DNA from 4 places in the Planococcus sp. 11815 genome. Region 1 is predicted to be linked to each of the others. Evidence: riboswitches for the same ligand, from Rfam matches in the RefSeq annotation. Region 1 holds a riboswitch; each other region holds the start of a gene.

Evidence for each region. Region 1 has a riboswitch for S-adenosylmethionine ahead of M1Q06_RS11755 (methionine biosynthesis PLP-dependent protein). Riboswitches for the same ligand answer to the same signal wherever they lie in the genome.
Region 2: another riboswitch for S-adenosylmethionine. It lies ahead of M1Q06_RS13910 (O-acetylhomoserine aminocarboxypropyltransferase/cysteine synthase family protein); the one in region 1 lies ahead of M1Q06_RS11755 (methionine biosynthesis PLP-dependent protein).
Region 3: another riboswitch for S-adenosylmethionine. It lies ahead of mtnW (2,3-diketo-5-methylthiopentyl-1-phosphate enolase); the one in region 1 lies ahead of M1Q06_RS11755 (methionine biosynthesis PLP-dependent protein).
Region 4: another riboswitch for S-adenosylmethionine. It lies ahead of M1Q06_RS16395 (ABC transporter substrate-binding protein); the one in region 1 lies ahead of M1Q06_RS11755 (methionine biosynthesis PLP-dependent protein).

What each region holds. Positions count from the first base shown of each region.
Region 1 covers NZ_CP096991.1:2,301,581-2,309,489, reverse strand. Annotated here, with positions in the region: gene M1Q06_RS11775 (hypothetical protein) at 1-606, shown strand, start outside; gene M1Q06_RS11770 (3-hydroxyacyl-CoA dehydrogenase family protein) at 697-1,632, shown strand; gene M1Q06_RS11765 (NAD(P)-dependent malic enzyme) at 1,756-2,967, shown strand; gene M1Q06_RS11760 (aminotransferase class I/II-fold pyridoxal phosphate-dependent enzyme) at 3,111-4,283, opposite strand; gene M1Q06_RS11755 (methionine biosynthesis PLP-dependent protein) at 4,276-5,400, opposite strand; SAM riboswitch class I at 5,477-5,579, opposite strand; gene M1Q06_RS11750 (antibiotic biosynthesis monooxygenase family protein) at 5,777-6,082, shown strand; gene M1Q06_RS11745 (hypothetical protein) at 6,079-6,447, shown strand; gene M1Q06_RS11740 (cobalamin B12-binding domain-containing protein) at 6,452-7,102, shown strand; gene M1Q06_RS11735 (STAS domain-containing protein) at 7,080-7,841, shown strand.
Region 2 covers NZ_CP096991.1:2,774,272-2,782,180, forward strand. Annotated here, with positions in the region: gene metX (homoserine O-acetyltransferase MetX) at 1-305, opposite strand, end outside; gene M1Q06_RS13910 (O-acetylhomoserine aminocarboxypropyltransferase/cysteine synthase family protein) at 318-1,607, opposite strand; SAM riboswitch class I at 1,709-1,823, opposite strand; SAM riboswitch class I at 2,010-2,122, shown strand; gene M1Q06_RS13915 (methionine ABC transporter ATP-binding protein) at 2,255-3,286, shown strand; gene M1Q06_RS13920 (methionine ABC transporter permease) at 3,276-3,926, shown strand; gene M1Q06_RS13925 (MetQ/NlpA family ABC transporter substrate-binding protein) at 4,013-4,846, shown strand; gene M1Q06_RS13930 (M20 family metallopeptidase) at 4,911-6,116, shown strand; gene pepT (peptidase T) at 6,201-7,418, shown strand; gene M1Q06_RS13940 (DUF4825 domain-containing protein) at 7,519-7,909, opposite strand, start outside.
Region 3 covers NZ_CP096991.1:237,309-245,217, reverse strand. Annotated here, with positions in the region: gene mtnA (S-methyl-5-thioribose-1-phosphate isomerase) at 1-876, opposite strand, end outside; gene mtnK (S-methyl-5-thioribose kinase) at 873-2,063, opposite strand; SAM riboswitch class I at 2,143-2,296, opposite strand; SAM riboswitch class I at 2,604-2,716, shown strand; gene mtnW (2,3-diketo-5-methylthiopentyl-1-phosphate enolase) at 2,787-4,010, shown strand; gene M1Q06_RS01330 (2-hydroxy-3-keto-5-methylthiopentenyl-1-phosphate phosphatase) at 4,007-4,672, shown strand; gene M1Q06_RS01325 (methylthioribulose 1-phosphate dehydratase) at 4,669-5,283, shown strand; gene M1Q06_RS01320 (1,2-dihydroxy-3-keto-5-methylthiopentene dioxygenase) at 5,305-5,838, shown strand; gene M1Q06_RS01315 (PilZ domain-containing protein) at 5,950-6,300, opposite strand; gene M1Q06_RS01310 (YaaR family protein) at 6,328-6,762, opposite strand; gene M1Q06_RS01305 (DUF6115 domain-containing protein) at 6,776-7,189, opposite strand; gene M1Q06_RS01300 (FliA/WhiG family RNA polymerase sigma factor) at 7,211-7,909, opposite strand, start outside.
Region 4 covers NZ_CP096991.1:3,258,791-3,266,699, reverse strand. Annotated here, with positions in the region: gene M1Q06_RS16420 (transporter substrate-binding domain-containing protein) at 1-336, shown strand, start outside; gene M1Q06_RS16415 (amino acid ABC transporter permease) at 358-1,077, shown strand; gene M1Q06_RS16410 (amino acid ABC transporter ATP-binding protein) at 1,077-1,814, shown strand; gene mmuM (homocysteine S-methyltransferase) at 1,857-2,810, shown strand; gene M1Q06_RS16400 (alpha/beta hydrolase) at 2,967-3,734, shown strand; SAM riboswitch class I at 3,835-3,937, shown strand; gene M1Q06_RS16395 (ABC transporter substrate-binding protein) at 4,218-5,798, shown strand; gene M1Q06_RS16390 (ABC transporter permease) at 5,892-6,836, shown strand; gene M1Q06_RS16385 (ABC transporter permease) at 6,860-7,690, shown strand; gene M1Q06_RS16380 (ABC transporter ATP-binding protein) at 7,704-7,909, shown strand, end outside.

The DNA of each region.
Region 1 (7,909 bases):
GCGCCAGAAGCAGAAATGGAGGAAATGCCAGCGGAAGGCACGGGCGGTGACAGCCATGGCAGTGAACAGGCCACTGTCGATCCGTATGATTACTTCCTTGAGGATGGGTCTACTGCTAAATTTGAAGGATACGGAAATGAATTTGCCGAATTTACGCTGAAAACCGATTACATGGAAGCGAACCATGTCGCAACGTATGAAGATAATGGCGGAACCGTCGTTCTTAAAGTCTTCCGACTGCATGAGGATCGCATCGAGCTCGTTAAACAGGAAGGTGAGTTTTACGATGACTACACGGCAAGTTTCGAAGAATTGGAAGCCTTGGAAGTGATTTCAACTTACCTGGAATTTCCGATCGAAGAAGGCCAGGAAATCGGTGACGCGACTGTGGTGGAAACTGGCACAAGCTTAGAGACGCCATATCAAAATTTTGATGATGTTTTCGTGCTTGAATCAATGACAGAGGACGGTTCGATCAACCGCAATTATTTCGTGGAAGGTTACGGAGAAGTGAAACGTGAATTCCGTGCAAATGCCGATGACTCCGATGAAATGACGATCACATCTACACTCGCCTCCATCGAACTTGCCGAAGAAAAGAAGTAGACAGGCGATTTCATTGAAAAGCCCGCTGATTTAGCGGGCTTTTTCGCTGTATAATGGGCGTATCATTACTAGCTAAAGGAGAGGGTCAAGATGGGAAATATCACGATTATCGGTGCTGGCACAATGGGACATTCAATTGCATTGTCAGCGGCATGGAGCGGCCAGTCAGTAAGTATATTCGGAGTGGACGCCCGAGATCTGGAAACTGCGCAAAAAGGGTTTGAAACGAAACTGCGCCTCATGGCAGACAATGAACTGATCGACAATGAACAAACAAAGGAGATGGCGGAGCACGTGTCCTTCACGAGTTCTTTGGAAAAAGCGGTGAAAAATGCAGAATTCATCATAGAGGCTGTACCTGAAAATATAGGGTTGAAGCATCAAATTTACCAGCAGTTGGAGGGCTTGATCGCAAACGATATTATCATTGCCAGCAATAGCTCGGGGTTGATGCCGACTGCCCTCGCCGAAGGAATGAAACATCCGGAACGCTTCGTATTGACACATTTTTGGAATCCGGCACATTTAATCCCGCTCGTGGAAATCGTCGGCGGCGAGAAAACCAGTGAACAAACCTTACAACGAACGAAAGCGCTCATCGAGCAGATGAACAAGCAAGCTGTACTATTGAAAAAAGAACTCCCTGGCTTTATCGGCAACCGGCTTCAATTCGCTTTGTTCCGTGAAGCACAGGCTTTGCTGGATGCGGGGGTGGCGTCAAAAGAAGATATCGATGCTGCCGTCACGTATAGCATCGGCAGGCGCTTGCCAGTAACCGGTCCGCTGCAGACGGCGGATCTCGGCGGTTTGGATATTTTTTATGCGATTTCGGATTATCTGTTCGAGGACCTGTCGACAGAACAAAAGCCGGGCCGCACGCTGAGTGAATTAGCGAAAAGTGGCAAGCTTGGGACCAAGACAGGAAGCGGCTTTTACGAGTGGCCGGAAGCGCAATCGAGAGCTGTGCAAGCTGAACGGGAAGAAGTGTTGATCCATTTCCTTAAACAGGATATGGAAAAAGAATGATATAGGCTCATCATTTCTCTATCAGCCTAAAGTCTGAAATTAATCAGAATTATAAGAAAAGTCTTTCAATTTGACGTGGAGGCGATATAATAAACAATTATAATCAAAAGGGAGATGAGGCAAATGACCGATTTGAAAAACGATTCGCTGGACTTGCATAGACGGCATCAAGGGAAATTGGAGATTCGTTCAAAAGTGGCTGTGGAAAACGAGAGGGATTTGAGCCTCGCCTACTCTCCTGGCGTAGCCGCACCGTGCCGTGAAATTCATGCGGATCCAAGCAAAGTGCATGAATACACGATGAAAGGCAATACGGTAGCGGTCATTACTGACGGCACAGCGGTGCTTGGGCTCGGCAATATCGGCCCGCAAGCAGCGCTTCCGGTCATGGAAGGAAAAGCTTTATTGTTCAAGGAATTTGCCGGTGTGGATGCATTCCCAATCTGCCTGGATACGACAGATGCCGAAGAAATCATCCGAACCGTCAAATTGCTCGAACCTGGCTTTGGCGGCGTCAATCTGGAAGACATTGCCGCCCCGACTTGCTTTATCGTGGAGCAGCGCCTGAAACAGGAAATGAACATCCCGGTGTTCCATGATGACCAGCACGGCACCGCGATCGTCACGCTTGCCGGACTGATCAATTCATTGAAATTGGTCGAAAAGGAAATCGAAGATGTCAAAGTGGTCGTGAACGGCGCCGGTGCGGCAGGCATCGCCATCGTTAAATTGCTGGCGAAATTCGGGTTTGGCCATATCGTCATGTGCGACACAAAAGGCGCGATTTATAACGGGCGCCCGAATGGCATGAATCCCTTCAAGGCGGAAGTTGCGGAAATGAGCAATTATCAGATGGAACAAGGGCAGTTGGCAGATGTCATTGTCGGTGCTGACGTTTTTGTCGGCGTATCGGCAGAAGGCGCATTGACGGAAAGCATGGTGCGCTCGATGAATGAAGAGCCGGTCATCTTTGCGATGGCGAACCCGAATCCTGAAATCTTGCCGCATGCCGCGAAATCAGCCGGTGCACGGGTCATCGGGACAGGGCGTTCCGATTTTGCCAACCAGGTTAATAATGTGCTGGCGTTTCCCGGATTGTTCCGTGGCGCACTTGATGTACAGGCGAGCGACATTAACGACGCGATGAAAATCGCGGCAGTTGAAGCGATCGCCGCCTTGATCGCCACCCATGAACTTCACGAAGATTATGTGATACCGAAGCCGTTCGATCCGCGTGTGGCACAGGCGGTCGCCGAAGCAGTCGCTAGGGCTGCCGAAGAAACGGGCGTTGCCAAAGTATCGCTCAAAGAGCCTGCCCAGCAGATTGTCTTATAATAAATAGAAGAAAGCCTGAATTCCCTCCCCCTGGAATTCAGGCTTTCTTAGGTTTAGTGGCGGTAGGATGCAAAGGCATGAAAAAAGACCGTCCGACCCATCAGCTTGATGACGAGTCGGACGGTCTTTTTGAATGAACAAAATTAATCGGCGACGCTGAGCCCTTTGGCGATCGCAATTTTTTCGAGTGCTTGGCTGAAGTCGTTGATCAAGTCATCGGGATGCTCGAGTCCTGCGGAAAAGCGCAGAAGCCCATCGGTGATGCCGCGCTTTTCGCGTTCAGCGGGCGGCATTGCGGCATGGGACATCGTGGCCGGATAGGACAAGATCGATTCGACGGCGCCGAGGCTGACGGCGAACACAGGGATTTCCAAAGCATCTACGAGAATGCGGGCGGCGTCCTTATCCGCCAGGCGGAATGACAACACACAGCCTGCGTGGCTTGCTTGGCGGCTATGGATCGGATTTCCGGGATGGAATGAGAAGCCGGGATAATAGACTTCTTCGACAAGCGGGTGCCTATGCAGATACTCGGCAATGCGGGCGGTCGTCTCGCCGGATTGTTTTGTGCGGGCGCCGAGCGTTTTGATGCCTTGGATCAATGTATAGGAATCCTGTGCGCCGAGCACAGATCCGAATGTATTTTGGATGAATGCCAATTGTTCGCCGAGGCCGGCATCTTTTGTCACCGCAAGGCCGGCCGTGATGTCACTATGGCCAGACAGGAACTTCGTCGCGCTGTGGAGCACGATATCCGCGCCGAGTTCAAGCGGGTTTTGGTAAAGCGGCGTCATAAAAGTATTGTCGACGAAAGTCATGGCGTCGTTTGCTTTCGCCAGTTTAGCAGCCATTTCAATATCGGTGATTTTCATGACGGGATTGGAAGGCGTTTCAATGTAGACCACTTTCGTGTTCGGCTGGAACGCTGCGGCCACTTCGCCAAGGTCGGTCATGTCGACGAATGTATAATCGACTTTGAATTTTTCCAGCACTTCCGTAATGAAGCGATAAGTGCCGCCGTAAACGTCTTCCGAGACCAGCACATGGTCGCCGGCTTTCAACAGCATGAAGGCCGATGAGATGGCTGCCATGCCGGAAGAAAAGGCCAAGCCCCGCGCGCCGCCTTCAAGTTTGGCGATCGTTTCTTCAAGCGATTTGCGCGTCGGGTTGCCGGAGCGGCTGTAATCAAACGGCCCGAACGAATCGATGCTTTCCTGATGGAAAGTCGATGATAAATAGATCGGCACATTGACTGCGCCTGTTAATGGATCGATGCCTGCTGAATGGATCAATTTGGTCTCGCGTCGTTCACTCATGGGAAACGACCTCCTTTTCCAGTTTGGCCAAGGCTTGTGACAAATCAGCGATCAAATCTTCTGCCTGCTCGACGCCTACAGAGAAGCGGAGCAGGCGGTTACAGACGCCACGTGCCGTGCGTTCTGCAACCGGCATATCGGCATGGGTCTGGGTCGCGGGATACGTGATGAAACTTTCCACGCCGCCGAGGCTCTCTGCGAATGTGATGAGCGACAGGCTCTCGAGGAATTCCCCGACCCATTGTTCTTCTCGCAGGCGGAACGACAGCATGCCGCCTTTCCCAGGATACAGCACGTCTGTCACGGTATCTTGAGATTCCAGAAAGCGGGCAAGTTCTTTGGCATTCGCTTCGTGCTGGCGCATACGCAGCGGCAAGGTTTTCAAGCCGCGGATCAACAGCCAGGAATCAAGCGGCGACAGCACAGCGCCGGCTGAGTTGTGGGCGTTGAAAAGCTGCTCGCATAACCCTGCGCCTTTTGCAGCGACGAGGCCTGCGAGCACATCGTTATGGCCGCCGATGTATTTGGTGGCGCTATGGAGTACGATATCGGCGCCGATTTTGAGCGGCTGCTGCAAGAAAGGGGTCAAAAAGGTATTGTCGACGATCAGTAAAAGATTGTGGCGCTTGGCCAGTTGTGCATACAATTCCAAATCGATCTCCTGCATCAACGGGTTGGTCGGCGTTTCAATGAAAATCGCTTTTGTATTGTCAGTGATTTTCGCTTCGGCCGTTTTCGGATCGACGAAGGGATCGTATACGGGACGGATATGGTATTTTTCCTCATATTGTTCCAGCAGACGGTAAGTGCCGCCGTAAATATCTTCAGGAAGCAAAATCTCATCGTTCGGGCGGAACAGGGAAAGGACCAGCTGGATCGCGGCCATTCCAGAGCTGCACGCAAAGCCTGCGTCGCCGCCTTCTAGATTCGCGATCCCTTCTTCGAGGAGCTGGCGTGTCGGATTTTTCGTCCGCGTATAATCATAGCCTGTGGATTTGCCAAGGCCTTCATGTTCGTAGGCGGTAGAAAGATAAATCGGGGGATTGACCGCCCCTGTGCGTTGATCGCTGCGGTTGCCGAGTTGTACCAGGCGTGTTTCTAGGCTATGTTGTGTCATGGTCCTCATCCTTTCAAATCAAAAAGCAGGGGCTTTCTTCTATGATAAGAAGAAAGCCCCTGCCGTATATGCTATCTTCTCATCTACTAGGCTTCACCTATTGGAATTAGCACCGTAACAAACACGTCCGGTTGCTGAGACTTCACAGGGCCAAATCCCTCCATCTCTCTCGATAAGAATCATTTTATATAGTTGTGGTTGGTTGATGTTTTCCATCATACGGCAATTACTTGCGAAATACAAGCGGAATATTGAAAATACTCTTGTAAATGTCCCGAAGGCGCTCGCTTTTATTTCGGAAGCTGAAATGGTATGCTGAGGTATACTTTTATCATGCCCGGCTTATACAAGGCCAGTTGCAAAGGGGTTCTGAATTATGTACATCGTCACATCGACCGTCATTGTGCCGGAAGACAAGGTGCAAGACGTCATAGAAATATACCGAAAACGATCGCGCCGTGTAGACCAGGCGGAAGGCTTCACTTCATTCCGGCTAATCCAAAACACGAAAAAGCGCCATGAACTGACCGTCCACTTGGAATGGCAATCCAAACAGGCCTACATGAACTGGGTCAAGAGCCAGGAGTTCAAGGAGATCCATGATTTGGAGAAGAATTATCCAGACCAGGAACTCGCGGGCATCGTCCCGAAAGTCCATCAATACGAAGTGGTGGCCGAATGAACCAGGAACAAAAACAGCAAATCGCGACCGACACGGCAGACGGTATATACGAAGCGTACCCGAATTTATGGGAACGTTTCGGCGATAAGGGATATGAACATACCGTCAAAGACAATCATCACCACTTGGATTACCTCGAAACCGCGTGGGAGCTGCAAAGCGAGCAATCCTTTCTAGACTATGCACTCTGGCTCGAAACGGTGCTCGTGAGCCGCAATGTCGAAACTGCGCTCATCATCGACAATTTTCAGCGGCTCATCGAAATTGTGCCGCGCTATACCGAAACAACGCAAGGAGATTTCATGCGGGGCTGCCTCGATCGCGCAGTCCGGTTATTGGAGCTCCCTCCACATAAAAGGGGCTGATCAAATGAACGAGTCAACACAGCTTTCGGATCTTTTCCTGCAAGGCCAGGAAGAGGAAGCTTTGAAATACGTCCAGGATTTCCTGGAAAGCCATTCACATGAACAGCTCTACGGCGAACTTTTGACGCCGGCGATGTACCGCATCGGGGAATTATGGGAACAAAATGAAATATCGGTAGCGGAAGAGCACTTGGCAACCGCTGTTTGCGATTTTGTCTTGTCCGCTACGGAACTGCGCAATAAAGATAAGGATGGCCGTAAAAAAGCGATGATCTTTGGGCCAGAAGGCGAAGAGCATTATATCGGGCTCAAGATGGTCGCGGCGATGTTCCGTGAAGAGGGCTATGATGTCCGCTATATGGGGCCAAATTTGCCGCTCGATTCAGCACTCGAATTGGCCGGTGACTGGCAGCCCGATGTTGTGGCATTGTCGGGTGCACTTGCACACCGCTTGCCGGTTTTGAAAACCTACGCCGAAGCTTTCTCTAAGGTGGACTCAAATCCAGCCGTCCTGATTGGCGGCAGGGCTGTCACTTTGTCGAGCTTTGCGGATTTGCGCATAAAAGGAGCGGTCGTCGTCCGGGAACTTGGTGCGCTCAGGGAATGGATCCGTACTGGAAAGGGGTCGAACGATGACACGCTCTCCACTGGCTGAATGGCCGCTTCCGGCTTTTCAATTGAACAATAGCTTTGCGGTCGTCGACTATTCGCATGAGGCAGAACAGCTTTTCGGAAAACCAAAAGGATTTTTTGAATTACTCGATGAAGGCAGCCACGCCAAAGCGGAACGCTTACTGAAAACACGCGGCAGCAAGAAACCAATCGAATTGAATTTCACCACAGCAGCCGGCTTCTTCTTGGCGGACGTCTATTACCGGTGGGATAGCGACTTTTCACTGAATCTTGTACTGGTGCCAAAAGATGAGCAAATGGCTGCCATCACGGCGCAATTGATTCGCTTGCGGGGCCGCTTGAAAGAAACGGATTATGAATTGCTCAAGGAAAAAGAACGGTCGGATGCGCTGCTGGATAAAGTGCGTGAACTTTCCGCACCGTGCATCGCAATCGGCGGAGGCTATGTGCTCATTCCGTTGTTCGGTAATTTGGATGCAAAAAAAGTTGAAGCGATCCGCCCGTATATTGTCACGCGCATCTATGAATACGAAGCCGAAACGGTCGTGATCGATTTGACGGCGATGGGTTCGGTGACGCAAGAAGGCGTCAGTTACCTGGAGTCGCTCGTGCAGACCTTGGGCGTCATGGGGATCGATGCAGTCATCACCGGCGTAAAGCCGGACCATGCCCAAAAATTGCATCTGTTGAAACGGGAAATGAATTTGCGTTTTGAAGCATCACTGGAATCCGTCCTGACAACAGCCTCAGAAAATCAGTGATAAAACCGGCCACGGGAGCCGGTTTTTTTTGGTTAGGAAGCCTAGTGACTGGATGTTTGTTTCATTTT
Region 2 (7,909 bases), 470 kb from region 1:
GCTCGATAAGGTTCACCGGTTTCCGGATTGATCGAAAGGGGGCCGGTCGAACCGCTGCAGCCCCCGAGCACATTGAACGTGATGACTTGGAACTGTCCAGTATCCACCGCTTTGCCTGGGCCGATCAACCCCGCCCACCAACCCGGTTGATCTGCAGTACCCACTGCATATTGATCGCCCGTCAGCGCGTGGCAAACCAGAATCGCCGGCGCGGAACTTTCCCCGACGCGTTCATACGCCAATTCCACTTCACGCAATAGTTGACCTGATTCAAGTTTTAGCTGGCCGATGGATACTGTCGTCATCCGAATCCCTCCTTACGCGTTCTCGAGTACTGCCGCTTGGATCGCTTGCTCCAAATCAGCGATTAAATCTTCGTGGTTTTCCAATCCTACAGACAAACGGATCAATTCTTCCGTTACGCCGCTATTTTTCAACTCTTCTGCTGTCAATTGCTGGTGTGTCGTGGACGCCGGGTGGATGATCAATGATTTGGCATCGCCGACATTCGCCACGTGCGACCATAAATTAACGCCATCGATTACTTTGCGGCCGGCTTCCCTGCCGCCTTTAATGCCGAAGTTGACGATCGAACCGTAGCTGTCTTTCAAATATTTATCAGCAAGTGTCTTGGATGGATGCCCTTCAAGGCCAAGGTAATTGACCCACTCGACTTGCGGATGGTCTTTCAAATATTCAGCGACCTTCTGCGCATTCGTCGCGTGGCGCGGAATCCGGAGGTGCAAAGTTTCAAGTCCCTGAAGCAGTGCATGGGCACTGTCCGCACTGAGTGACGGGCCGAAATCGCGCAACAGCTGGACGCGTAATTTCGTCGCGAATGCCGCTTCCGGCACATCAATTCCGAAACGGATGCCATGGTAGGTTTCATCCGGCTCCGTGTAATTCGGGAAGCGCGGGTTGTCCCAGTTGAACCGTCCGGCATCAACCGCTACGCCGCCGATCGTCGTTCCGTGCCCGCCGATCCATTTCGTGGCGGAATGGATGACCACGTCTGCACCGAATTCGATCGGATTGCTGACGAAAGGCGATGCGAAAGTATTATCGATCAACAGCGGAACCCCGTTTTCGTGTGCGATATTAGCTACTTGCTCGACGTCGAACACGTTCAAGCTTGGATTTCCGATGATCTCACCGAACAAGGCTTTCGTCTTATCGGTAATCGCTGCACGGAAATTTTCAGGATCTGTCGCATCGACGAATTTTACGTTAATGCCATAGCGCGGCAATGTGTTGGCGAATAGGTTATAGGTTCCACCGTATAAATTGCTGTCGGCGATAATTTCGTCTCCCGCTTCCGCAATGTTCAAAACTGAAAATGCAATGGCTGCCATCCCTGAAGACAAAGCTACTGCAGCGGTCCCGCCTTCAAGAAGTGCGACGCGCTGTTCGAATACATCAACTGTCGGGTTCATGATACGCGAATAGATATTGCCCGTTTCTTTCAAGCCAAATAGGTTTTGTGCGTGCTCGGTATCTTTGAATACATAAGAAGTCGTTTTATGGACCGGTACGCCGCGAGCGCCTGTCACTGGATCTGGTTCTTGGCCACCGTGTAATAGAAGAGTTTCTGGTTTGAAGTTTGTCATTGTCAATTCCTCCTGTTTTTGTAATAGTTTTGTTCGTTTTGAGGAGGACATAAAAAGACCCTCTTCAGAAAGAAGAGGGCCGTCATATACGGATTTGCCTCCTCTTATCTTTCAGCGGCGCAAATGCGCGCTGTAGGATTTAGCACCTTTCCAGACATGAGCCTGTTGGTTGCCGGGCATCGTAGGGCCTATTCCCTCCGCCTCTCGTGATAAGAGTATTCAGTTATTTTTTGCTTGAGGAAAAGTATAGGGTACATCCAGGTTTAAAGTCAAGCATATTTTTCTAAAAATTTTAACTACTATTAAACGCAATTTTCCGCAAAACTTTTTTTATCAAACTTGTTGACTTTTTCTCTATTTCGAAATAGAGTAGGAATCACGAATTGAATAGCTTACATCACTTTCTTATCCAGAGAAACCGAGGGACAGGCCCTATGACGTTTCGGCAGCAGATTCGCAAATCAGCGAAAACTGTGCTAATTCCTGCAAATGTTTCGGCATTTGGAAGATGAGAATGAGATGGTTTCATATTTTGGAGCCCTCTTTTTTCTTGCGTATAAGAAAAAAGAGGGCTTTTTGTTGTTATTCCAAGAAAGTGTTCGTTCGCACTCATTCGAATCGTTATTTGCAGCCACAGGAGGGACACCATGATTCAATTTGAAGCAGTCAAGAAAACTTACGTATCCGGCAAGCAGGAAGTCCATGCGCTCAACGGCATCGATTTGACCGTCGAGACCGGGGAAATTTACGGCGTCATCGGATTTAGCGGCGCGGGGAAAAGCTCATTGATCCGCACGGTGAATTTGCTCGAGCGCCCATCAACAGGACGCGTGCTCATCCACGGAGAAGACATTTCCACTTTAAGCGCACGCAAAATCCGCGATACGCGAAAAGACATCGGCATGATCTTCCAGCATTTCAATTTGCTGAACTCGAAGACCGTACACCATAATATCGCGATGCCGCTGATTCTGGCCAAGACCCCGAAAGCGGAAATCGATCGGAAAGTGGCAGAACTATTGGAGTTTGTCGGGCTTGCCGACCAAGCGAAAAAATACCCGGATCAATTATCCGGCGGGCAAAAGCAGCGCATCGGTATTGCTCGTGCACTCGCCACCAACCCGTCAATACTGCTATGCGATGAAGCAACATCAGCGCTCGACCCGCAGACAACCCAGTCCATACTGGATCTGCTGCGCCGCATCAACCAGGAATACAACATCACCATTTTGCTCATCACTCACGAGATGGGCGTTATCCGGGAAATCTGCGACAAAGTGGCCGTTCTTGAAGAAGGCCGTGTCATCGAGCAAGGCAGCGTATTTGAAGTGTTCAGCAATCCCCAGCACGCGACGACGAAGCGGTTCGTCCGTTCTGTCATGAACGATGAATTGCCGGCTTCGCTGCTTGAGCAGATCCGCCACAACGACGGGACACGCCCGATCTACCGGGTGCAGTTTACCGGGAATTCAGTCGGCCAGCCATTCATGTCACGGGTGTCACGCGAATTCCAGCTCGATTTGAATGTGTTGTTCGGTAACATTACAGAACTTCAAGGCATTCCATACGGCAACTTGATTGTCGAGTTCGACGGCGCTCATGCAGAAATCGACCGCGCACTCGCCTCGATCCGAAACGATAACATCCAAGTAGAGGAGGTGCAGCAACATGCAGGTTGATCAATCGCAAATCTTAGAAGCTTTATGGGAAACCCTTTACATGACGGGTGCATCATTCGTTTTCTCGCTCTTCATCGGCTTGCCGCTCGGCATCTTGCTGGTCGTCACGAGAAAAGGGCATCTGCTCGAGAATGAAGCAGTCTTTAACGTATTGAACATCGTCATCAATATCTTCCGTTCGGTTCCGTTTATCATCTTGATGGTCGCCATCATTCCATTGACGCGCATCATTGTCGGCACATCGATCGGCACCGCCGCAGCCATCGTCCCATTAGTATTTTATGCAGGTCCGTACATCGCCCGGCTGATCGAGAACTCATTGCTCGAAGTCGATAAAGGCGTCATCGAAGCCGCCCAGGCGATGGGCGCTTCTCCCGGCCAGATCATTTTCCGCTTCCTTATACCAGAAGCGCTCAGCTCCCTTGTCCTGGCATTGACCATCGCCATCGTCGGCTTAATCGGCGCCTCCGCAATGGCAGGTGCAATCGGAGGCGGCGGGCTCGGCGACTTGGCCATCACTTACGGCTATCAGCGCTTTGACACATTGGTCATGCTCTTGACTGTCGCCATTCTGGTCGTCCTTGTCCAAGGCGTCCAATCGCTCGGCAACCTCATGTCCCGCAGAGTGCGCCGGAGCTAAGTCCTTTTATTCACATCAATTAAATACAATCAAGCGATTTATTCATCAGCACAATCACTTTTAAAAAACCATTGGAGGATTTCATCGTGAAAAAAATTACAGCTCTTTTTGCAACAGCAGGCATCGCCGCGCTTCTCGGCGCATGTGGCGACGATAGCTCAGCCGGCGAAACCACGAAAGTGACACTTGGAATCAGTGGATCGGACACGACGATTTGGGATTATGTCGGCGACAAAGCCGCTGAAGAAGGCATCGAACTCGACATCATCACCTTCTCGGATTACGTTGCGCCGAACTTGGCACTCGCTGAAGGCGAACTCGACTTGAACGCCTTCCAGACCATCTCGTATTTCGATGAATTTGTCGAAGAGCACAATGTCGACATCGTACCGATCGGCTCTACCGTCATTGCGCCGATGGGCTTGTATTCCGACAAATACGAATCCATCGAAGAACTTCCTGAAGGAGCCCAAATCGCTATGCCGAATGAAGCGACCAACATGGGCCGTGCACTCCTCTTGCTCGATGAATCCGGGCTCATCACTTTATCCGATGATGCCGGATTGACGGGAACAGCAGAAGACATCATCGACAACCCGAAAAACATTGAAGTCGTCCCGATGACTTCCGCCCATACGCCGCGCGCTATGGCTGACGTCGCTGCTTCCATCGTCAATAACGGCATCGCAGTGGATGCTGGATTGAACCCGACAGAAGACCCGATTGCCCGTGAAAGCGATACGGCAAAACCTTATATCAACTTGATCGCTGCACAAGCTGGCGAAGAAGATAACGAGGCGTATCAGCGCATCGTCGAATTGTACCAGGAAGAAGACACAGCTGAATTTGTCATCGAGCACACAGAAGGCGCTCAAATCCCGACTTTTGTTTCAGTCGAGGAATTAGTCGATTACCAATAAAAAAACAGTGGCACTGCAGCAACAGACCATGATTAAAAGAAATCCATTCGAGGGGGACGATCACATGACCATCATTAGCGAAGCGCGCGAGACAATCACCGAATCGATCGACAAGAACCGCGCACAATATTTACGCATCAGCCATGCTATCCATGAAAATCCTGAAATCGGCAATGAAGAAGTGTTCGCGAGCGGGCTCTTGACCGGATTGCTCGAAGAAGCCGGATTCCAGGTTGAAGACGGTGTCGCTGGCCACCACACCGCCTTTTATGCAGTCCGCGACAGCCAAAAGCCAGGGCCGACCATCGCGTTTCTTGCTGAATACGATGCTTTGCCGGGCATTGGCCATGCATGTGGACACAATATTATCGGCACAACCAGTGTCGCAGCCGCGATTGCGCTCAGTAAAACCTTGGAATTGACCGGCGGGCGCGTCGTCGTCCTCGGCACCCCCGCCGAAGAAGGCGGGCCGAATGGCAGCGCGAAAGGCAGCTTCGTCAAACACGGTTTGCTCGAAAAGATCGATGCCGCTTTGATGCTTCACCCTTCAGGCAATTCGGCTGTGACTGGCCCATCACTTGCTGTGGATCCCTTGAGTTTTCATTTCTACGGCAAGCCGGCCCATGCTGCCGGGTCTCCTGAAAAAGGCATCAATGCTCTCGATGCCGTGCTTCAATTGTTCAACGGCATCAACGCCCTTCGCCAACAATTACCGGATGATGCACGGGTACATGGCATCATCACGCACGGAGGCGACGCGCCGAATATCATCCCAGAATACGCCTCTGCCCGCTTCTATATCCGCGGCGATTCTTGGAAAAAAACAGCCGAGACGGCGAAAAAAGTACGTGCCATCGCTGAAGGCGCTGCCCTAGCGACAGGCGCCCGTGTCGAAATCGAACGTTTTCAGAATGAAGTGAAGGATCTTGTTGTCACGCCTGAGCTCGATGAAATCCTTAAAGCCGAACTTGAAACATTGGGCGACAAAGTAGCCGATTCGCGCATTTCCGGACTCGGTTCGACCGATGCCGGCAATATCAGCTATGAAGTGCCGACTGCCCACGGCTATATCAAAATCGGCCCTGAAAGCCTCATTGCCCATACCGAACAATTCCGCGAAGCCGCCCGTTCGAAAGCAGGCGACGAAGCCTTGATCAAAGGCGCAAAAGCATTGGCGCAAACAGGTTACCGTTTGCTGACTGAACACGCTTTATTGGCGCAAGTCAAACAAGCCCATATCCGCTCACTCGCCGCCAAACAACAAGATTAAAAACCAGCGCCCCGGCGCTGGTTTTTCTATGTATTTCGAATTTCGTGTTAAAATGGAGTCATTACATACATAGGAGGCTCTACCATGATCGAAAAATTGATCGAACGCCTGATTCGCTACGCCAAAATCGACACGCAATCCGATTTTGAAAATGACGCAACCCCTTCTACACCGGGCCAATGGGATTTGCTCGCTGAACTGGAAAAAGAAATGAAGAACATCGGCTTGGAGGAAGTCGAAGTGGACGACCACGGCTATTTATTCGGCACTTTGCCGGCGAATACAGAAGAACAGCGCCCGGTCATCGGCTTTCTGGCACATGTCGACACGGCCACCGACTTCACCGGAAAAGGCGTCAACCCGCAGCGCGTCGAAAAGTACGACGGGAAAGACATTTCATTAAATGACAAAGTGACGATGAGAACGGCTGATTTCCCTGCCTTGCAGAATTACATCGGCCATACTTTGATCACGACAGACGGCACGACTTTGCTCGGTGCCGACAATAAAGCAGGAATTGCCGAAATCATGACTGCCATGGAATATTTGATCGAACACCCGGAAATCGAACACGGCAAAACTCGCGTCGGCTTCACGCCGGATGAGGAAATCGGCCGCGGCCCGCATAAATTCGATGTCGCCCGTTTCGGCGCCGACTATGCGTACACGATGGACGGCGGCCCGCTTGGCGAGCTTCAATACGAAAGCTTTAATGCCGCGAGCGCGAAATTGACCATACACGGAACCAGCGTCCACCCCGGTTCCGCCAAAAACAAAATGGTCAACGCTATTACGGTCGCGACGCGCTTCCAGGCTGAAATGCCATCTGATGAAGTGCCTGAGAAAACGGAAGGCTACGAAGGCTTTATCCACTTGAACAACTTCAATGGTTCCGTCGAACAAGCGGTGCTTCAGTACATTGTGCGCGATTTCGATAAAGACAAATTCGAAGCGAAAAAACGCCATATGGAACAAGTGGCTGCCGGATTGCAAAAAGAATTCGGTGAACAAGCAATCGAACTCGAGCTCGAAGACCAATACTATAATATGCGCGAAAAAATCGAACCCGTGATGGAAATCGTCGACCAAGCCGAACAAGCGATGAAGACATTGGGGCTTTCCCCGGACATCATCCCTGTACGCGGCGGTACGGATGGATCCCAATTATCTTATATGGGCTTGCCGACGCCGAACATCTTCACAGGCGGCGAAAACTATCACGGCAAATTCGAGTTCATCTCCGCTGAAAACATGGAAAAAGCGACTCAAGTGATTGTGGAAGTTGCAAAAATCGCCAAATAACCGGGTTCCCCTATCCATTTCCCGGGAAATTTTTTCAGTACGATTCAACACAAAAAAGCAGCGGCCTAATGCCGCTGCTCTTTTTAGGTTTCATGCAGTTTTAGGATTGTGTCAACAGCGCATCAATTTTTTGGTCTTCATCCAAATATTGTTCGAGCAGCTCTTCTAATTTCTCTTGCTCATCAATTTCGGTCAAATCCACTTCATACCAAGCTTGCAATTGCTCTCTCGTCAGTTGGTATTGTTCCACGTCTGCTCCTGTGTCGAAGTCAAATTGGACCCACTCCACATTGTCGATCAGCGTAAACAAATAAGTCGCATTATGTGCCGCTGTTTCCTTATCCGATAATGTTGCCTTTTCCCAATCGTAAGAGGCGGTGACTCCATAAGGCTGTTGTTTCGTCTCCAGTTCAAAGCCTGTAAAATGCTCTGCACCCGGCAGCCTGTTAAGGGTGTTGAGAACGGCACTGTTATTCCCGACTGCCGCCCCT
Region 3 (7,909 bases), 1.3 Mb from region 1:
TTCTTCTGCCGCCCGTTCTTCGATTGGGATGGCGTTGCCTGTATCAAGGGATAGGTCGAATGTGGACACCGGTGCCGCTACATAAAAAGGAATGCCATATACATGTGCTAAAATCGCCAAGTTGAGCGTACCGATTTTATTAGCCGTGTCGCCGTTGGCTGTAATGCGGTCTGCTCCCACGATAATCGCTTCGATTCCTTTTGCAGCAATCGTGTGCGCCGCCATACTGTCGGTGATGAGCGTGACGTCGACTCCTGCCTGCTGCAATTCCCAAACGGTCAAGCGCGCCCCTTGGAACAGCGGGCGGGTTTCACATGCGTATACTTCAAACTCACGCCCGCGCTCTATGCCGAGATGAAACGGTGCGAGTGCGGTTCCATATTTGGCTGTCGCAATCGATCCGGCATTACAAATCGTCAGGATTTTTTCTTTATCTACGAGTAACTCGAGTGCATGTTCGCCGATATTGCGGCATGCCGCTTCGTCTTCATCGCGGATCAACTGCGCTTCTTCAATCAGTTGCGCTTTTGCTTGTGCCACCGTCCCCGCCTGTTCGATCCGTTTTACTAATCGATCGATGGCCCATGCCAGATTGACTGCTGTCGGCCGGGAAGAAATAAGATAGGCGGCATCTTCTTTTACGTGATCACGAAACAATTCGATGTCTGCCGTCTCGTGCCGTCTTGCCGCGAGTGCCAAGCCATAAGCTGCTGCAATGCCGATCGCCGGAGCTCCGCGTACTTTCAGCTGGAAAATCGCTTCGTGCACTTGCTCCAACGTTTCAAGAGTTTCATATTGGACGGCCTGCGGAAGCAGACGCTGATCCAAAATGGTCAGTTGTTCATCTTTCCAGATGACCGATAACGGAATGGTCATTTGCTCAACTCCTTAATTGCCGATTCCAATTCAGCGATGGACTGATAACTCAGGCGTGTTTGAATCAATGTTTCCCCGGCTTTCAAGGTTTGCCGCTTGCGGTCGATTCGTGTTGCCTCGTCTGCGATATCGTCCAAGTCGCGGACATGCGCCAAGCCGATCGTCCGGCGGATCAATTCACACCCAGCAAAGCCGATCGCATCGTGAAAGATTTTTCCGATGGCGTATTCACGGTAACCGGCCGTCGTCTTATACGTTTCGATTCCATCGCTTTCCCATAAACCTGAAAATTGCTGCTCGAACTCTTGCCATGTGCGAGTGATGTCATGCAAAATCAGTTCGCGCTCTTCGCCGCTTCGCGTAATCGCCTGGACAATCAAATTGGCGAGAAACAAACCGATATCAAAACCGATCGGTCCATAGAAGGCGAATTCCGGATCGATGACCTTCGTATCATGCTGGTCGACGAAAATGCTGCCGGTGTGCAGATCTCCATGTAAAAGTGCTTCCGCTTCCGTCAAAAAGCTGCGCTTCAGTTTGGCTACTTCGAATTTCAGTGGCTCGTTGCCCCAAATCGCTTGCGCCGCTTCACGCAACGGCTCTTCAAAATCATTCGTTTCGTGATCGAAAAACGGATCGGTGAAAATGAGATCTTCGGTGATTTTGCACAGCTCCGGATTAGAAAACTCAGCCGCAAGCCGCTTTTTCTCGAACGGATGCAAGCCGAAATCCGACGTGTAGAACAAAGTGTGCGCCAAATAGCCGCCGATATGTTCCGCGAGCTTCGGGTAATGCTTGCCGTCGATCAGGCCGTTGCGTAAAATCGCCAAATGCGATAAGTCTTCCATAACAGTGACAGCAAGCGCAGCATCTGTCGCATAAACTTCCGGCACACGTTCCTTCGCGAGCTTGCCGTGCAGCTTCAAGGCATTCGCTTCAATGGTCGCCCGGTGAAGTGTCAGCGGCCAGCTTTCGCCGACGACTTTCGCATAAGGCAAGGCTTGTTTGATGATGAGCCCTTGCCCTGTAGCAGAATCACTGATGCGGAATACGTAATTCAAGTTGCCGTCTCCAATTTCTTCACTTTGCAATGCAGCTTCAGGTGCAAATACGTCCAACTCTTGTGCCAAGCGAATCGCTTCTTGTTCAGTCAATGCTTTGTATGTAGATGATGCTGTAAGTGTCATATTTATTTGCCTCTTTTCTGTAGAATAATAAAAAGCCTCTTTCCCGAAAGAAAGAGGCGCAGAATAAGAGATCCCATGCCTCTTATCTTTCAGAAATGTACATTTCTGATGGAATTAGCACCGTGCCTTAAGGGATCGAAATCCCGGCGCCAAAGCGCCCCGTCTCACAACGGCATTACGGTCGGTTGCTGGGCGTCATCGGGCCATTCCCCTCTGCCTGCTCTTGATAAGAGTGCTACTATGCAACATTATGAAGTTCTGAAACGAATCCTAGCATGATTCGGAATTCATTGTCAATAAAATATTTCGAAAAAATGAAATTCTTCCAGCTAAAGACTAGTTCTTTACTCGGGTTGTCAATTTCGCCAAGCGACCTCGGCGTTTTTCTCAAATATTTTGGGCATGCCATTCTCTAGTGACTGGTCGCCGTGAATTGGCAAGTGGATATTTTTCAGATATTTTTGATTTTCTCCGTTGACAGATACCGTTTGCCATGAAATAATCAGAATTACTTTGCAACACTAACAATTTCATAATCTATTCTTATTCAGAGCAGGTGGAGGGACAAGCCCTACGAAGCCCGGCAACCGGTCCAATCATGGACACGGTGCTAATTCTTGCAGCCAACTTATTGAGCGGCTGAGAAATAAGAAGGCGTTAATTCTTAACCTCTTCTTATTTGTGAAGAGGTTTTTTTATGTCCACTAAGCAGGAGGGTTATTCATGAGCGGTGTTATCGCAACATATCAATTATTCGGCAAAGCCGGTTCATTCGAAAAAAAAGCAGAAGCCATTGCACTCGGTTTGACGGTTGGATCGTGGACCGATTTGCCATTGCTCGAGCAGCAGCAATTGCAACAGCATAAAGGGCGCGTCGTGTCGGTCGAAGAATTCTCGCACGTCACCCATCCCACTAAGCACGGAGTCATCCAAGCCCATTTGAAAATCCATTACCCGGCGGCCAATTTCTCAGCGGATCTGCCAGCCATCCTGACGACCGTTTTTGGCAAGCTGTCGCTCGATGGCGAGATCAAATTACTTGATTTGGATTTTGAGGAATCCTTGCTCCGCCAGTTCCCAGGCCCGCGTTTTGGCATTGACGGCATTCGCGACACGCTTGGCGTCACGGGGCGCCCGCTCGCCATGAGCATTTTTAAAGGCGTCATCGGACGTGACCTCGATTATTTATCAGATCAACTCCGTCAACAGGCACTCGGCGGCGTCGATTTGGTGAAAGACGATGAGATTTTATTCGACAACCCGCTGACGCCGTTTGACAAGCGCATCCTAGCAGCACGTCGTGTGTTGGACGAAGTGTACGCAGAAACCGGCCATCGCACGCTCTATGCCGTCAATTTATCCGGACGGACGTCGAGCTTGCGCGACAAGGCGCGGCGGGCAAGTGAACTCGGGGCGGATGCTTTATTGTTCAATGTCCATGCCTACGGATTCGACGTCTTGCAGGAACTAGCTGAAGACGAAGAAGTGGCACTCCCGCTGATGGCACATCCCGCATTCAGCGGCGCCTACACGTCATCTGATTTTTACGGCGTTTCCACGGCGCTGGCACTTGGCAAACTGACACGACTAGCCGGAGCCGACTTTAGCTTATTCCCATCCCCTTACGGCAGTGTGGCACTCGAGAAACAAACGGCATTGCAGCTCGGGCGCGAACTAGTCAGCAACAGTCCATTAAATCGCAGCTTCCCGGTGCCATCTGCCGGCATCCACCCGGCACTCGTGCCCTTGCTTTTGGAAGACTACGGCATCGACAGCATCATCAATGCCGGAGGCGGCGTCCATGGCCATCCGGACGGCGCTGCTGCCGGCGGAAAAGCATTCCGCCAAGCGATCGACGCCGCCCTTCAAGGACAGCCTTTAACAGAAGCCGCCAAACACCAAGAAGAATTACAAAAAGCTTTAGCATTATGGGGTGAGACCGTATGAACAAACCGGTAATATTTTGCGACTTCGACGGAACGGTGACTTCCCGCGATAATTTGATCGCCATTATGAAACAGTTTGATCCGCCGGGTTGGTCGCCGATAAAAGATCAAATTCTTGATCAGCGCATTTCCATACGTGAAGGCGTCCAGCAAATGTTTTCCTTGCTGCCTTCTTCCGCCAAACAACAAATCATCGCCTACACGCTCGACCAAGCGGAAATCCGTGAAGGCTTCGCCGATTTTGTCGCCTACACGAAACGCCACGACATCCCGCTCTATATCGTCAGCGGAGGCATCGACTTTTTCGTCTATCCATTGCTCGAGCCATACGGTCCATTCGCTGGAATTTATTGTAACGAAGCGGATTTCTCGAATGACAAGATCCATATCCGTTTCCCACACGGCTGCGACGAACAGTGTGACAGTCAAGGCTGTGGCTGCTGCAAACCATCCGTCATGCGTCGCATCATGTCGGAGCAATCGACGAGCATCGTCATCGGTGATTCGATTACCGACCTGCAAGCCGCCAAGCAAGCAGACCTCGTCATCGCCAGGGATTTTCTGATCGACAAATGCGAGGAGCTCGGCATTGCATATGAAGCCTTCAAAAGCTTCCACGACGTGACGGATATTCTCGACGCCAAGCTAGGGGTGATTTCATGAGTGCTTACGAAACCCGCTGGCAAGAACTTGCCGAAGTGAAGCGATCGCTCGCTGCGCGCGACTGGTTTATGGGTACGAGCGGCAATTTGGCGATCAAAGTATCAGATGAGCCGCTCGAATTTCTTGTCACTGCCAGCGGCAAAGACAAATACAAAGAAACAGCCGAAGATTTCCTGCTCGTCGACAAAAACGGGCAGCCGACACAAGATAGCAATCTTAAGCCTTCAGCCGAAACATTGCTGCACCAAGCCATTTATTCAGAAACGTCAGCCGGCTGCAGTTTGCATGTCCATACCATTGCAAACAACGTCATCTCCGAGCTCTATGGGGATGGCGGGTTCATCCAATTTCAAGGACAGGAACTGATCAAAGCTTTCGGCTTATGGGAACAAGACGCCAAGCTAACGATCCCGATCATTCCGAACTACGCCGACATTCCAAGGCTCGCAAATGAATTCCAAAACTTCGTCAACGCCGATAAAGGCGCCGTCCTGATCCGTAACCACGGCATCACCGTGTGGGGGAAAGATGCTTTTGAAGCGAAAAAACTGCTTGAAGCGAGCGAATTTTTATTTCAATATCAACTGGCGCTCCGCCAATTCAAATCCTAAAACAAGAGAGGAAGATTCATCATGGCCATCATTAAAATTCAAGGAACAGAAGAAACAATCGAAGCCCAGCAAGAGGTTGCCGAATTTCTCGAAAGCCAGGAAGTCGTCTACGAGCATTGGGATATCCATAAATTGCCGGAGCCATTGCGCGAGAAATTCGACTTGAGCGACGAGGAAAAAGAACAGATCCTTGAAGCATTCCGTTCAGAAATTGATGACATCTCGGCGCGCCGCGGCTACAAAGCGGCAGACGTCATATCTTTGTCCGACTCGAACCCGAAATTGGACGAGCTTTTGAAAAACTTCCAACGCAAGCATATCCACACAGACGATGAAGTTCGCTATATCGTCAGCGGCCACGGCGTCTTCATCATCCAAGGCAAAGACGAGCGCTTTTTCGAAGTCCACCTGACTCCGGGCGACTTGATTTCCGTACCGGAAAACATCACACATTATTTCACGCTCGCCGAAGACCGCAAAGTCGTCGCCGTGCGCATCTTTGTCACCACGGAAGGATGGGTTCCGGTCTACGAGGACGAAACCGTCAAAAACTAAAGAAACAACCGAAAAAGACATGCCTCCTGTTAACGGGGGCATGCCTTTTATGCTTTTTCTTAACATTTTGTTGGTATTGCGGAGATTAAAATTCAGTGAAAACGGAGATTTTCAATCGTTCAATACGCTTTTTCGTTTGCGGATCTGGTATGTATTCAATTGCTGAAATAGTTTCGATACAGAATGCTGTCCGGCATTGAATTGCACAGCGTATTCGAAATTATGCTCTTTAGCTATTTTTCGGATGATTTTTCCTTCCAGTTGAAAAGGTTCACCCAACAATTCAAAGCTACAGATTACCTGTTCATACAACGCGAAATCAAGATAGGCTTCGAACACAAGCCCTCCGGCACTCAGGCTGGAAATATCTACAAGAACCTCTTCTTTCTCAGATACCCCTACCTTGCCGCTGATCGCGCGGACAAAAGACACGCGAAAAAATTCCCTACGGTTGTCGCTCACATCGTTTCTCCCTTTCCCCCAAGCTTGTTACATATACAAATTGAGCAGCAAGCCTTTTATTTCCCCTACCGTTTCCAGTATGCCAATATATTCCACTTCATTATCTAATAATTGATCCTGAAGCGCAATCACTTTTTCATCAATGATTTTCACAATTTGATGAGGCGGCGCCCCGTCACCGAAACCAGACGCAGTCTGGTCGCTTAGCTGGAGCCCATGGCGGAGCGATTCATTAAGGAATTGCTTGATGGATTGTTTATACGCAACCAAGTTTTCCAAAGTCCTGTGTTCAGCCAGGCGTTTTCCGCGCTGTTCGACATTCGCGAATAAGGGCGTGAGCGCATCTCGCCGGAGTTCGGTCCGGGACTGCTTCATGGCCTCTGCAAATGCACCGCCTGGCGGTTTAGCAATTGCCGTATTGGGTTGTTCTGAAGGCCTAGGCCTTGCTGCATCAATGCGCATCTCCATGTCCCACCTATCGAATCTGTCTTTTCTTTTCTAATTGGACGGCGACTTCCGCTTCGCCGATCGGCAATTCCAGAAGCTTCGCGATATGGGCAGCCGAGAAGCCTTGTTTCGTCAGCTGACGGACTTTCTCGCGCCGGCTTGTTTCAACTGGAGGCTTATCGGCAGAACGAACTGCGCTTTTCGGCTCTTGCGCTGGGTCTTCCATTTTTTCTAACTGCGCCATTTTCGCTTCCGTTTGCTCCAGCCGATCCATCAATTTGTCGTATAAGGCATCGTTTTCCTGTTCGACGGCTGTGATAAATTCCGCCATAGCCGCTTCCAGCCGATCGGACTCCTGCTCGATCATCAGCTTTCTCGACATTATCAGTTTGACGTTCAGCAATAACAATAAAGTGCTGACCACTATCAACAGTGCTATCATCTGCTCCCTGCTTTCCTTCAATTAATAATGTTCATGGACCGATAGCATCGCTGCGTGCAACCGGAGCATCGCTTTTGAATGCAATTGCGACACTCTGGAAACGCTGAGCCCGAGAATCTCTGCGATTTCAGTCAGCTTCATTTCTTCAAAATAACATAAAGAAACCGTCAATTTCTCTTTTTCCGGCAATGTGGCAATGGCTTTGGCCAACGCCTCTTTGGTCATCTGTCCAGCCAGCTCGCGTTCCGGCGAACCGATAGTGGCGCGCGGCATGCGCTCTTCCAAATTCGACTGGTCATCATCCATCGACAGCATTGCCGATAAGGCAGCTTCTGAGACGGCGCGGTTCAATTCTGCCGGGGTCATCCCCAAGTACTCGCTCACTTCTTGGTCACTGGCACTTTCGCCTTTCTGTTGTTCCAGTTCGGCGTATGCTTTTTCGATTTTTTTCACTTTGTCCCGCAAGGAACGCGGCAGCCAGTCGCTTTTCCGGAGGCCATCGATGATTGCGCCTTTGATCCGCCAAGCGGCATAGGTTTCGAACTTCCAGTCTTTCTCCGGCTTGAATTTATCGAGTGCGTCCAGCAAGCCTTCATAGGCGTAGCTTCGGACTTCGTCTTTGTCGACGGTTTTCGGCAGGCTGATAAGAAAGCGTTGAATCACATAATCCACCAAGGGCAAATACTTCGCGACTAAATAATCGCCGGCATCCTGGTCCCT
Region 4 (7,909 bases), 960 kb from region 1:
GAGGAGTATAACGAAACCGCCGCAGAGCCGATCGAACTGAAATACAGCGAAAGCGGCAACCCGTCGGAAATTCTGCAGGATGTGCAGAACGGACGCGTCGACGCTTACGTCAATGACCCGATCATGATGAACGCGGTGTTGGAAAAGAATGAACTCGGCGTGGAGATTGTCGGGCAGCCTTTGGTCAATGACGATATGGGCATCGTCTTGAAAGATGAAGAAAAAGGCGAAGAGTTGAAAGCCTTGATCGACCCGATTTTGAAACAGCTGAAAGAAGACGGCACCTTGTCCGAACTGTCCGAGAAATGGACCGGCGGCGACTACATCCCTGAATAAGCTAGCGGAAGGACAGAGACAATGGAAAATTTACTGGACTTGAATTTCTTGATCGAGAGCTTTCCTGCCATTATTTCCAGGCTACCAATCACGATCGGCATAGCAGTCGGCTCACTGCTTTTGAGTTTAATCATCGGCGTGGCTGCGGCATTGATCAAAATCTACAAAGTACCTGTGCTCAGCGTCATCACGTCGATCTATATCTCCTTTATCCGGGGGACGCCGTTATTGGTGCAGATTTACCTGGTGTTTTACGGGATTCCGAAAATCATTTATTTTCTTCAAAGCGAATACGGCTGGCTTCAGTCGGCGGACGTTAATAGCATCGCTCCGGAATTCTATGCCTTGATGGCCTTTTCCATCAATTTGGGCGCGTATTTATCCGAGACGATCCGTTCGGCGATCGAATCGGTCGACCGCGGCCAGTTCGAAGCCGCCAAAGCGATCGGCATGACGCCTGTGCAGATGATGCTGAAGATCGTCTTCCCGCAGGCCTTGACGGTAGCGATCCCGAACCTCGGCAATATGTTCATCAGCACCATCAAAGACACCTCGCTCGTGTTCATCATCGGCGTCATCGATATCATGGGGCAGGCAAAAATCCTCGGCTCCCGCGGCTTGGCGTTCTTTGAAGTGTATATCGCCGTCTCGATCGTCTATTGGATCTTATGCATTGCCGTCGAGCGCTTATTGGTGAAAATCGAGAAGCGTGCACGCAGATATGAAAGAGGGATTGCCTGATGATCAAATTGGAGAAGCTGCATAAATATTACGACCGACAGCATGTGTTGAAAGGCATCGATTTAACCGTCGAAAAAGGCGAAGTGGTGGCGGTCCTCGGGCCAAGCGGTTCCGGGAAGTCGACGTTGTTGCGCTGCATCAACCTTCTCGAAGATCCGACGAGCGGCATCGTGGAAATCGGCGGAAAGCGGGTGGATGCGGCCACCGCCAAGAAAAAGGAAATCTTCGCGCTCAGGACTGCAACGGGGATGGTGTTCCAGCAATACAACCTGTTCAAGAATCTGACTGTGCTGCAAAATGTCTCCGTCGGTTTGACGAGCGTCAAGCGGATGAAAAAAGACGCTGCTGACAAGAAAGGCATCGAGATGCTCGAGCAGGTCGGCTTGTCGTCTAAACTGAGCCATTACCCTGCGCAATTGTCCGGAGGCCAGCAGCAGCGTGTCGGCATCGCCCGTGCGCTGGCTTTGGACCCGGAAGTGCTGTTATTCGACGAACCGACTTCTTCATTGGACCCGGAACTGGTCGATGAAGTATTAGCCACCATCCGCCGCGTCGCGGACACCGGAAAAACGATGTTCATCGTGACCCATGAATTGAATTTCGCGCGGGAAATTTCGGACCGCGTCATCTTTATGGAAGACGGCGTCATTATCGAGCAAGGCACGGCTGAGCAAATTTTCACCGAGCCCGCCGTTGAAAGAACGAGACAATTTTTAGGGAAAGCCGTCCAAGGCTGAGGGAATAAAGTGAAACGACTGAGAGCGGAAGGATGGTTTGGAATGAACCCGATTGAACAGATATTGAACGAGTTCCCGGTCCTCATCGTGGACGGGGCTATGGCGACAGAACTTGAAAACTATGGATGCAATTTAAATGATTCCTTATGGTCAGCGAAAATATTGATGGAAAATCCGGAGTTAATCAAGAAAGTGCATGTGGATTATTTCCAGGCTGGGGCGGATTGTGCCATTACGGCCAGTTACCAGGCGACCATTGAAGGCTATCAGGAGAGAGGGCTGACAGAATCACAAGCGATCGCATTGATCACGAAGTCTGTCGAGTTGGCAACACAAGCGCGCGACGAGTTTTGGGGCGCTGCAGCGGATCGCTCGAACAGGCCGAAGCCTTTAGTGGCGGCATCAGTCGGCCCATACGGCGCGTTTTTATCGGACGGGTCTGAATACCGCGGCGGCTATGCGATTGGCGAAGAGCAATTGGCCGCATTTCATAGAGAACGCATCCGGGTGCTGGTGGAAGCAGGAGCGGATATTTTAGCGTGCGAAACTTTACCGTGCCTCGCGGAAGCGAAAGCGATCGTGAGCGTGCTGGAAGAATTTTCGCAAGTGTCTGCCTGGTTCACGTTCAGCGCGAAAGATGAGTTCCATATCAGCAACGGGGAGCGGATCGCAGATTGTGCAAAATGGCTCGAGCAACAACCCCAAGTGGCGGCAATCGGCATTAATTGCACAGCTCCGCAGTTTATCGAATCCTTGATCCAGGAAGTGAAAAGCGCATCTTCCAAACCGGTCATCGTCTATCCGAATTCCGGCGCCACTTACAATCCGGTAAGCAAAACCTGGAGCGAAGAACCGTCAGCTGGTGCGTTTTCAGCCAATTCGAAAGCCTGGCATCAAGCAGGAGCTGACATCATCGGCGGCTGTTGCAGCACGTCGCCGAGTGATATTGCAGCCATCGCCAGCTGGGCGCGCCAAGGGAAGGGTTCGGGAGTTTAAAGCAGCGCCTAGTGCGGGGGATCGTTCATTTTATAAAACCTAGTTGACAAGTAGGTTTTAAATATAGTCTAATGTGAATAAGCTTTTTTCGCATTACTTCACATTAGAGGCAGCTAGTGGGCCTCCTGATTTTTAAACAGCTGAAGGAGGGATTGCATGAACGAACAATATCCTGTCATCCAAGGGGCGGAAGCCTTCTTTCTGAAAGGCGGCAGCACCGGCATCCTATTGTGCCACGGGTTTCTCGGCACGCCGCAAAGCGTCAGGGAATTAGGCGAAGCGCTCGGCGAACAAGGCTATACGGTTTCCTGTCCGCGGCTGCCGGGCCATGGCACCCATTACAAGGATCTGCAACAATTTTCTTATGATGACTGGTTCCGGAGTGTCGAGCAGGCCTATATCGAACTCAGAAAATCGTGCACATCGGTCTTTGTCATCGGGCAATCGATGGGCGGCACCTTGAGCTTGGATCTGGCCAGCCGCCATTCTGAAATCCAGGGCATCGCGTTGATCAATCCGGCGATCGACATCCCGCAGTTTGAAACTTACCGCAGCCGCCCGGCCCATGCTTACGTCACAGAAGATGCGCCCGACATTAAAAAAGCGGATGCGGTGGAAATCACTTACGGGCAAGCGCCGGTCAAAGCGTATCAGCAATTGCTCGGCTATATGGATGCTGTCCGCGCAAAGCTCGGCGAAGTCCACTGCCCGGTCATGTGTTTCCAGTCGCTTGAAGATCATGTCGTACCGCCAGCCAACACCGATTATATTCTCGGCAAGGTCGGTTCGCAACACGCGTTCAAGCACGAACTCCATAATTCCTATCACATTGCTTCCATGGACCATGAATTGGATTTCATCGTCGCCAAATCCATTGAATGGATCGAACAGTCGAGTGTTTTTCCGGCAGGACGGCAAGCGTAAACCAAATCGAATTTCAGCGTTATGTAAATAAATTCAATTTATTCAAAATAATGTTGACAAGCCGGATCAAGGGCCTTAACATGAACTTTACAATTTAATCATCTTATCGAGATTGACTGAGGGACTGGCCCTGAGACGTCAAAGCAGCAGACCGCAATGCGGCACTGTGCTAATTCCTTGTACCGCGCGTACAGAGATAAGAGAGGCGATCGAACGTATGAAACCACTCCTCTTCTTGTCGAAAAGAAGAAGGGGTTTTTTTATTACGTTAAAACCAAGTAAACAGGTAAGATAAATTATTTTTGGCGAAGGAGGTGCCTTCAATGGACAAATGGTTTTCGAAATACCGTCGGAGCTTGAGCGGCAGATTGGCGCATCAACACTTCGACGCTTCATTGAAAATCTGGGAACTTGGATAGGCTTTTAGGCAATTGCATACATAATCGAGGCATCATCATTTTTTTAATCATAAGGAGGAACATCGTGAAAAATATCATCTTTTTACTTATCAGTTTAATTGCACTTATCGGTTTGGCCGGTTGTTCCGGCGGGGAAGCGAGTTCGTCCAATGCTGACGGAGATTCAGAACCAGTGGAAGGTGGGGAGCTGAACGTGGCGATCGGCGCAGATCCGAACACGCTGGACTGGATGTACACGGGGGAAAGTGCCGCACGCAAAATCGGCTGGCATATTTATGAAGGTTTGTTTGCCTTAAACCAGGATTTTGAAGCAGTGCCGCTGCTCGCTGAAGATTATGAAGTGAGCGAAGACGGAAAAACCTACACGATTACTTTGCGTGAAGGCGTGACCTTCCATAACGGAGAACCGGTAACGGCAGAAGATGCCAAAGCGTCCATCGAACGTTGGCTGAAAGTGTCATCTGTCGGCAAGATCACCAACGACCACGTTGAGTCCGTGGAAGCAGATGGCTCGCAATTGACCATTCAATTGAACAAAGCATACAGTTCTTTGCTTTCTGACTTGGCTGCCCCGAAATCGGCTGCAGTCGTCTTGCCGAAAGAGGTCGCTGAAGCGGCCGGCGAAAAGCCGCTTGACCATGACCAGTATATCGGCACCGGGCCATTCCAGTTTGATTCGTGGAAGCGCGGCGATGAAATCGTCTTGGCCAAATACGACGACTATGCATCTAGAACCGATGAGACAAGCGGTTTGACGGGAGAGAAAAAAGCGTATGTGGATTCGGTCCATTTCAAGATCGTCAAAGACCCTCAAGTGGTGGTCAATGGCTTGAAAACCGGACTTTACGATTTCGGCGATGAAGTTCCGCTCGATTTGTACGAAGTGATCGAAAGCACGCCGAATATCGAAGCTGGCACCGCCACTAACGGCTATACGGTGTTGACGCCGGATAAATCGGAAGCGCCTTTCGATGACTTGCAAGTACGCCAGGCATTGAACGCTGCACTCGATAAAGAAGCGATTGCCAAAGCAACATACGGCAACGAGGAATTTTACGAATTGGACGGTGCTTTGTTCACGCCGAACCAAACCGCCCTGTATTCGGAAGAAAACACAGACGGCTTCCTGTCCTACGATGTGGATGAAGCGAAACGCTTATTGGAAGAAAGCAGCTACGACGGCGAGCCGATCAAAATTATCTTCTCGAGCGATTCCAACGACTATAAGAAAATTGCCGAGATCGCTGAACAGCAGCTTGAAGAAGCCGGCTTTGCGGTCGAGCTGGAATCCTATGAATGGGCAACATACCTTGAGAAATGGGGAGAGGCTTCCAATTGGGATCTCGTTGTCGTCGGATGGTCCCCGTTCTTCTCGCCGAACCAGGCAGGCATGTTGAGCCAGGATTCGAACAGCAGTGGCTGGTATAACAGTGAGAAATGGCAGGAGCAAATCGCCCAGTGGGCACAAGCGGAATCCGAGGAAGAACGACAGCAGATCCTCGCCGGCTTGAACGAAACGCTGTATGAAGAATTGCCGTTTGAAAAAGTGACGAACATCTCGAACTTGAATGCGCGCACAACCGATATCCACGACTATAGCGAATGGTATGGCCCGCGCTTCTGGAATACGTATAAAACAAATTAACGACGAGCCATCAAACAGGATAACTAAGAGAAGAAAATCGTCAGGAACGATGCTGGCGATTTTCTTCCTTTTATGGAGAAGGGGGAACAAGCAATGCTGAACTACACGATTCGCCGGCTGTTGTCGGTGATTCCCGTCATGCTGGTCGTCAGTGTAATCGTCTTTATGATCGTGCATCTGACTCCCGGCAACCCGGCGTTCCTCATTTTAGGGGAGGACAGTTCACCGGAAGCGATTGCTGATTTGGAGCGTGAACTGGGCTTAGACCAAGCGCTGTATGTCCAATTCTTTAATTGGTTTTCACAAGTCATCACGGGGGATCTCGGAACTTCCGTTTACTCTTCGCAATCGGTGACCTCGCTGATCGCCGAGAATTTCGGGCCGACCTTCAGCTTGATGGCGCTGTCGACGGTGATTTTGCTCGTCATTGCCATTCCGGTGGCGATCCTCATCGTCGCGTTGCGCAAGACTGTCTTGGACCCGATTTTCACATCGGTTTCCTTGTTCGGCGTATCGGTCCCGGAATTCTGGCTCGCGACGCTATTGGTGCTCGGCTTCGGCGTCGCGCTGCCGATCTTTCCGGTGGCCGGTTATGTGCCGTTTGCGGAAGGGGCGGATGCATGGCTTCACCATATTTTGCTGCCATCGTTTGTACTGGCGATCGTTGAGGTGGGCATCATCGCCCGGATGCTGCGCGACAGCATGCTCGATTCGGTCAATCAGGATTACATCAAAACGGCGCGCGCGAAAGGCGTAAAGGAACGTGAAGTATTGATGCGCCATGTCTTCATCAATGCCTTGATCCCAACGACCACGGTGCTCGGCGCTACAGTGGCCGGCTTGCTCGGCGGCACAGTCATCATCGAAACTTTGTTCACGATTCCGGGCATCGGCCAGCTCTTGGTCGATTCCATCCACCGCCGCGATTACCCGGTCGTACAGGGAATTGTGTTGTTCATTGCCGGCATTTATGTGTTCGTCAATCTATTGGTAGATCTGCTGTACACATTCCTCGATCCACGCATCCGCTATGATTGACCATTTGGAAGGAGACGAAACCGATGTTTACTAAGAAAACGAATTTGCTGGCGCTGGCGATGCTATTGATCGTCGCGCTTGCGGCCTTCACCGCAAGTTTCTGGCTGCCTTTCTCTCCGGCCGCGATTTCCCCGGAACAGCGCTTGACCGGCCCTTCAGGGGCACATTGGTTCGGCACGGATGATTTTGGCCGCGACATTTTCTCGCGGACCATCGTCGCGGCCCGGGTGTCCTTGTCTGTCGGCGTCATCGTTGCGGTGCTGTCAACGGTAATCGGCACAGTGATTGGCTTAATCTCCGGCTATTTCCGCAAAGTGGATTTCGTGCTGATGAGAATCATTGACGGCTTTCTGGCGTTTCCGGCACTCATCCTTGCGCTTGCGCTGGTTGCAGCACTTGGCGGCAGCATCACCAATATCATCATCGCTTTGACGCTGGCGTTTTTCCCGGTCATGGCGAGAGTCGTCCGTTCGGCGACGCTGCAAGTGAAAAACCAATCCTATATCGAAGCGGCCCAGACGACCGGATCGAGCCATGCGGTGATCATCGCCAAATACGTATTGCCGAATATTCTGTCCCCGGTTATCGTCCAAAGCACCTTCATTTTCGCGAAAGCGATTTTAGCGGAAGCGGCGCTCAGCTTTCTCGGCGTGGGGGTTAACCCGTCAACGCCGACCTGGGGCAATATGCTGCAGGAAGCACAGATCTACGTGACCATCGCGCCTTGGTATTCCATTTTCCCAGGCCTTGCGATCGTCATCACTGTTCTGGCTTTGAATTTGCTCGGCGATGGGCTGAGGGACAGTTTTAATCCACATCAAGCGAAACGCAAGCGCAAAACCAAACTTGCCTAAAGGGGGCACTCGAATGTTGCAAGTAGAAAATCTTCATGTCCATCTTGATACACCGGGCGGCCTCGTGAAAGCGGTCGACGGCGTGTCCTTTTCCATCCAGAAAGGGGAGACCATCGGCATCGTCGGGGAGTCGGGGAGCGGCAAAAGCGTGCTTGCCCATTCCTTGATGAAGCTCAATCCGGAACCGCCTGCACTGTATCCGCAAGGCACGATTCATTT